3 regions of the Syntrophomonas sp. UBA5494 genome follow, and region 1 is predicted to be linked to each of the others. Evidence: riboswitches for the same ligand, from Rfam matches in the RefSeq annotation. Region 1 holds a riboswitch; each other region holds the start of a gene.
The links. Region 1 has a riboswitch for molybdenum cofactor ahead of hypA (hydrogenase maturation nickel metallochaperone HypA). Riboswitches for the same ligand answer to the same signal wherever they lie in the genome.
Positions count from the first base shown of each region.

Region 2: it holds a riboswitch for molybdenum cofactor, as region 1 does, so the genes downstream of both, B3W37_RS07905 (S-layer homology domain-containing protein) here and hypA (hydrogenase maturation nickel metallochaperone HypA) in region 1, are expected to answer to the same signal.
Region 3: it holds a riboswitch for molybdenum cofactor, as region 1 does, so the genes downstream of both, B3W37_RS02600 (molybdopterin-dependent oxidoreductase) here and hypA (hydrogenase maturation nickel metallochaperone HypA) in region 1, are expected to answer to the same signal.

Region 1 covers NZ_DIPG01000147.1:10,277-12,477, reverse strand. Annotated here, with positions in the region: gene B3W37_RS16480 (hydrogenase small subunit) at 1-260, opposite strand, end outside; gene hypB (hydrogenase nickel incorporation protein HypB) at 345-1,004, opposite strand; gene hypA (hydrogenase maturation nickel metallochaperone HypA) at 1,011-1,355, opposite strand; molybdenum cofactor riboswitch at 1,474-1,597, opposite strand; gene B3W37_RS16465 (CooT family nickel-binding protein) at 1,908-2,201, opposite strand, start outside.
Region 2 covers NZ_DIPG01000069.1:1,323-3,523, forward strand. Annotated here, with positions in the region: gene B3W37_RS07900 (alcohol dehydrogenase) at 1-528, shown strand, start outside; molybdenum cofactor riboswitch at 797-915, shown strand; gene B3W37_RS07905 (S-layer homology domain-containing protein) at 1,244-2,201, shown strand, end outside.
Region 3 covers NZ_DIPG01000023.1:5,671-7,871, reverse strand. Annotated here, with positions in the region: gene fdhD (formate dehydrogenase accessory sulfurtransferase FdhD) at 266-1,039, shown strand; molybdenum cofactor riboswitch at 1,184-1,302, shown strand; partial or broken gene B3W37_RS02600 (molybdopterin-dependent oxidoreductase) at 1,450-2,201, shown strand, end outside.

The DNA of each region.
Region 1 (2,201 bases):
TCCCCAGCGGCCCCGGATATATTGGGATGATAACGTAAGCTGATAACCTCTAATAAAACCTTTTGTATGTCAGGATGTACGGTGTTGAGTAAAGATACTGAGCATCCGGTACAGCCGGCCCCTTGCAGCCAGATTACCGGGGGCGCACCTGCTTCAGCCGCCTCGGTAAGTAGTGGTGCCAGCAATGGCGTCATTGATATCGCTGCCGCACTTCCGGCACAAAGACGTATAAAATCACGTCTGCTTAGTTTGGTAGGCATTTACCTATTCCCCCCGAAACAAATTTTGTGAATAAGCTGCCATATAATCCCAATCACTATTTTTCTCTCTAATCTAGCTTGGCTTTAAAAGTGCTGCTTTCCCACCTCCTCTAACAACCATTGGTTCCATTGATCTATTCCTTCACCAGTGCGACCTGAAACTCGAAAAACTTTAACCATAGGATTTACCAGTTGCAGGTCCCTGCTGAAAGCATCCATGTCAAAATCTGTATATGGCAAAAGGTCTATTTTATTGAGTACCACTGCCCTGGCCTGGTTGAAAACCAGGGGATATTTTAATACTTTGTCATGACCCTCGGTGGTACTCAAAACCACGACCTTAAAATGTTCGCCCAGGTCAAACTCGGCCGGGCATACCAGATTGCCTACATTTTCTATAAATAACAGTTGGATGGGATGATGGGCCAGGCGGCGCCAGGCCTTTTCCACCATGCTTGCATCCAGATGGCAGGTACCCTCGGTATTGATCTGCACCACTTCCACGCCCTTGTTTTCAATGCGCATGGCATCCTGATCAGTGTACAGATCGCCTTCGATTACGCCCAGCCTGATGCGCCCTTTGATACCTTCAATGGTTTTTTCCAACAGGGTGGTCTTTCCCGAACCGGGCGAACTCATCAAATTGACCACCAACATTCCGGCCTCTTTGAAGATGCGGCGGTTCTTTGCGGCCAGCATATCATTAGCTCCCAAAATATTGGTTTCCATACGAATTTGAGCCATTTCTCATTAATCCCCTTCGTAGAATTCGATAAATAATTCCCGTCCGGTAAGCATCTGAGTGTCACTGCTCCCGCAGTAAGGGCAGAAAAGCCGGGACGGCATCTCAGCAACGTATTGTTGCTGACATTGCTGGCACTGACAACAGATCTCCCTTTCTTCGATCAGCAATTCCGCATCTTTAAACAGCTCTTCTTGAGCCAGGGTTTCAAAAGCGAAGCTGAGGCTATGCGGCAGGGCCATGGAAAGCTTGCCGACAACCAGTTTGATACGGCTTATTTGTGTGATCTGGTTTTTGTCTGCGCTGTTGCGGATCAAATCCATCATCCCCGCTATTAAAGACAATTCGTGCATATGTGCTCCTTCAGGCCGATTACGATTACACGAAAAAAACAACTAAAAACCCGGACTCGTAGAGAGGCCGGGTAATTAAACACAAAAAGCTAAGCAGGCGCATTATAGCGCTAACGTCTGCCGTACCAAGACATCTCCTACTCACAATACGGGAAGGCATAATCGTTTCCAATTATACCCCGGCCAATTAACCATAGCTTTGCGAAAGCCTTAGGTCTGTTGGCTTGGAGAATTATTTAATTGTAATTCATAAAATGATGTTAACTATCTATTCTAATTCATCTATTCTAATTTATATATTCTACCTGCTAAATATTTTTCCTGCAATAGAGCGTTGCAATTTAATAACAAAGGTTTCGGTTGCATTCAGGCAAGTAAATCAGTTGTAAACCTTGGCTGCGGGTGTAAAGATGGACATGGGAAACACCTCGCCCAGTCAAAATAAAACCATGAAGCGTTTCGGTTTCATCCCGTTACAACTTCATGGTTTTTTAATGACTTTAATCTGATAAGACTATTTCCAGTATCTCCCCTTAACGAGGAAAATTAAATTTAAACACCTTTGACCAGGGTAAAAGTGCTTATTATGCCATCATGTTCAGCGGAAAAAAGATAGTGCCCTCGTGCTGATAAAAAGAATTTGGCCTGACCTAGATGGTCTGTCTTTTGCCGCCTCGGGTATTCCCGACCACCGGCGCCGGCATAGGTGGCCTTTATTTCAACACCCGCCAGAGGCTGGCCATTTGTTGATAACTGCACCTCATAATATTCGCCGATGCGGGCATGGCTGTATCCGCTGGGTACGATCTCCACAGGCAGACCTACGGCCTCAATGTGATGATGATG
Region 2 (2,201 bases), on a different contig from region 1:
GGTTGCGGACCGGTTGGAATGTGCGCTATGACCACCGCCCGGCTGTGGGGGCCTTCCAAGATAGTGGCTGTCGACATCAATCAGGAACGTTTGGATTGGGCAGTGAAGAACGGTATCGCTGACGTTGGAGTCAATCCCCTCAACGGGGATGCCGGCGATGCTATCAGAGAAATGACTGAAGGACGCGGCGCTGACGCTACTATCGAAGCCAATGGTTTCAAACCCACTTTCGATATGGCCATCGATGCTGTCAGACCCGGTGGAACAGTATCTCTGATCGGCGTATTTGAAAAACCCCAGGAACTGGCCATGAACACCTTGTGGATCAAGAACATCAGAATCAGCATGGGTCTGGTCAACGCCAATCGCATTCCAGAACTGATCAAGTTGATCAAGGCCGGTAAGATCAGCACCAGCTTCCTGTGCACCCATCGCGCTCCATTAAATGATATTGTTAAAGGCTATGATATCTTTGGCGGCAAGAAAGATGGCTGTCTGAAGTGGATAGTAACTCCTTACCAGAAATAGAAACCAGAAATTATTTGTCTCCTGGCAAAACAGGATTCATGTTCAAGCCAAAAGGCGCCTCTTTTATGAGGCGCTTTTTGGTGTTTGGCCAGGATGTCTGCTGAGCTGGTGAAAGAAACCTTATCACCAAGCCAGCAGGAGTATGAGCCGGGGGCCAGACCGGACTGGAAAGCTCGACTACTATGTAGATAAATGTTAAATTATGCAGGAAAATTAAAGTCTAAATAGAATGATTTAAACAAAAGAAATATTATCCAAACAGTTTATACAGAATCTAAAACTCCGAGCTTATTTGCCTAAATCAGTGGGAAATGGTGAATAAGCCGACAGGGTAGAACGGGAAACGGTTCTGCCTCCCTTCTGGAAAGGAGTACTATAAGCTATATGGTTGCGAGAAAACTGTCATTGGTTTTCTGCTATTAGTAGCTTTTAGATAAAACCTCCTGTCCGTGCAGGGGGTTTTTGTTTATTGAGCATAAAATTATTCATTATTTGCCTTCAATTTTCTATACGTGAATGGGGGTTATTGAAATATTGAATTTAATATGGATTTTTATTGTTACTCAGTATGACGGATGCTGATATTTAGGCCGGGTATTGGTAATAGAGCGGTTTTTCATAGAAAGGGAGTGAAGGATTATTAATGAATACGGTAAATAAAAGACGTAAATTTCATCTTTTCTTTATTTTAATAGGGTTTTTAATTGTTGGTTTGGTGAGTTTACTAGCACCTAATCCCGCTTATGCCGCCGGTGGCGACGTTACCATATCGGGGCCAGGGCTTGACGGTCCGGGAATTACCATTACCCAGAGTCAGCTCCGGGGCCTAGAACCACTAGCTGGTGACTATTATTTGGAACAGCAGGATGTTATTTACAGCACTATTAACACCTGGCCAACCAAGAGCTGGTACAGAGGTCAAGGTGTATTATTGGAAGAGTTGCTTGAGGTGGCCGGCGGGCTAAATGACGAGGCCACTCAAATTAGATTTGAGTCCAGCGACGATTTTAAAGCCACCTTTACCTTACAGGAACTACGTGAACCCAGGTATCGGTTCCCTAATTTCATGGATACCGGCCTGCCTGGCCATCTCATTGGTGACGCTTCAGATGCTGTGCCAGTACCAACTATCATCGCCCACCAGAGTTTTTCCGCTCAGTCTTATAATGATATTTTGGATTCGGGAAATTTCAGCCGTATCGATGCGAATCACCTGTTGTACGGGCAGCGGGCGGTAACCCAGCAAACCAATGCCAGATTTGCTAAATATGTAATAAAAATCGAAGTGCTTACCGGTCCCGTATCTCAATGGAATGTTCCCACTGCATCGGTAGAGCCAGGGGAGGTGCCGGTAGGTGAACTGGTGAGATTGAACAGCCAGTTTAATGATGAGGACAAGGTTCATTATACTTTGGACGGCAGTGACCCAACCATAGATAGCCCTATGTATAACTGGATTGCCAGCCGCTGGTGGTCATCGAGAGCGGATGATTTAGATGAAATAAACCGTCCCATTGAAATAACAGAAGATACTACAATTAAGGCCATTGTAATCGGTCCTGGCAGAGAAGACAGTGATATCGTTGCTTTTACGTATTATGTACCCCTTACAATTAGTAATGACAACCCGGCTAATGCTGTCTTAAATGAAGAATACGAAGGTCATACTTTCA
Region 3 (2,201 bases), on a different contig from region 1:
CACATATTATGCTATTTGACAACATATCTTTTTGATGCCTGGCGCCCATTTGTTACAAGATGAAGTAGAGGGAGTCCATCATTATGGCTTCAGTTTACTCTGGACTGAATATTATTGGGGAACGGGTTCTGCTGTTTGATCTGCACCCATTAGCCTGGATACTTATGAACAAGTATGATTAAATTATGCTAACCAACCCTTTTCAAAAAGCACCGGGAGCACTTGGCAAACGAAAAGACGTCAGAGCAATGGGGAGGCGGCAAACATGGATAAAAAGGAGTTGACTGAGTACAGGGAGGTTGTTGCTTTTGATCAAGGCCAGGTTAAACCGAGCCTGGAACCCCTGGTTACGGAGAGATACCTTAAGATAAAGCTCAATGGTGAGGAAGTGGTCAGATTGGCTTCTTCACCTCATGCCGGACGGGAACTGGCTGCCGGGTATCTTATCAGTGAAGGGATCATAGAACCATCCGGCCAATTATTGAGTTTAACCGAGTCGAAGGACGATGGGGTAGATATTGTCATCGAGGGGCAGCCCGGAAATTATACTGAATCGATTAAAACCATCAATACCTGCATAGGTCGGGGCTATGGGGTATTAAAGCCCTTGATGAAGCAGCCCCCGGGTCAGGGCCTTTTTACACCCGGGCAATTACTGGCGATAATCAGCGAACTGGATGAGAAATCATATACTTTCAAAAAGACCGGCGGAGTTCACAGTGCCGGATTGGGCGGGCCAGAGGGTTTGATCAAACGCTTCGAGGATATCGGCCGGCATAACGCAGTGGACAAGGTGTTCGGCTATGCTTTTCTAAACAAGATTCCACTCCATGATAAGTGTCTGGTTTTAAGCGGGCGGGTGGCTTTTGAAATCCTTCAGAAGGCTGCCTACAACCGGATACCCTTTATCCTGTCACGATCGGCTCCAACCCTCTTAACGGTTGATCGGGCCAGGGAGCTGGGTATCACCGTGGTCGGCTTTGCTCGCGGCGAACGCTTCAATGTTTACAGTCATCCGGAACGGGTCTGTTTTGGCTAGCTTCTCACCAAGGGATGACAGGAACTTCAGGGGGGAGGAGCCCCATCCTTTTTGCTTGGGAAATAATTATCCCTAGCAGGAGTTTTAAGAAAAATGTCTAATATACAGGTAATAGAGAAAACGCCCCAGTTTTAATTTTAAATTTAATACTTAATACTCCGAGTTGCTGAGCCTAAAGCAAATGCTATGGCTCCTCAACCGTTGGGTAGGCCGGGAAACAGGCCTGCCTCCCGTGCTTGGAAAGGAGTTAGTCTTCAATATTAATATTGAAGGCTGGTGTTTGTCGGATCATGGTCAGAATTAAGTGTCTTTTTCTGATCTTTAAGCGGGCAAATGCAAAAACCTCCTGTTTCTAAAGCAGGAGGTTTTTTGTGTTTATATCTGTCCAAAAAACGAAAGGGGTGAAGGTTTTGGAAATGGTAACTATTGTGATGAACGGAAAGGAGGTTCAGGTTCCGGCAGGAAGCACTATTTTGCAGGCTGCGGATATGGTTGGGATTGATATACCACGGTTTTGTTATGATCCCGATTTGAGTCCGCTGGGGGCATGCCGCATGTGCGTAGTCGAAGTGAAAGGCAATCGTCTATTGCCCGCGGCGTGTGTTACTCCGGTTTACCCGGGGATGGAAGTAGACACCGAATCAGAATCAGTGGTTGAAGCCCGTAAAACCATACTGGAATTGTTGGTGGCCAACCATCCCTTGGATTGTATGACCTGCGAAAAAATGGGGGATTGCAAGCTGGCTGAATACTGTTATCGCTATGGCGTTAAAGAGAGCAGTTTTGCCGGGGAAAGGCACCACTACGCTGTTGATGCCAGCAATCCTTTTATTGTCAGGGACCTGAACAAATGTATCCTGTGCGGCGCTTGCGTTCGCGCCTGTGAGGAGATGACTGGTCAGGACAACCTGTCTTTCCTGTATCGGGGCTTTGACCGCAAAGCCACTACTGCTGCGGATGTGGATTATATCGAATCAGACTGTGTTTTCTGCGGGCAGTGCGTGGCCGTGTGCCCGACCGGGGCTTTAACCGAGAAGAGTATGGCCGGTCAGGGACGGCGCTGGGAATATGAACGGATCAGAACCACCTGCCCGTTCTGCGGTACCGGATGCAACTTTGACCTGGCGCTTAAAGACGGTAAAATACATGGCGTACTATCCAG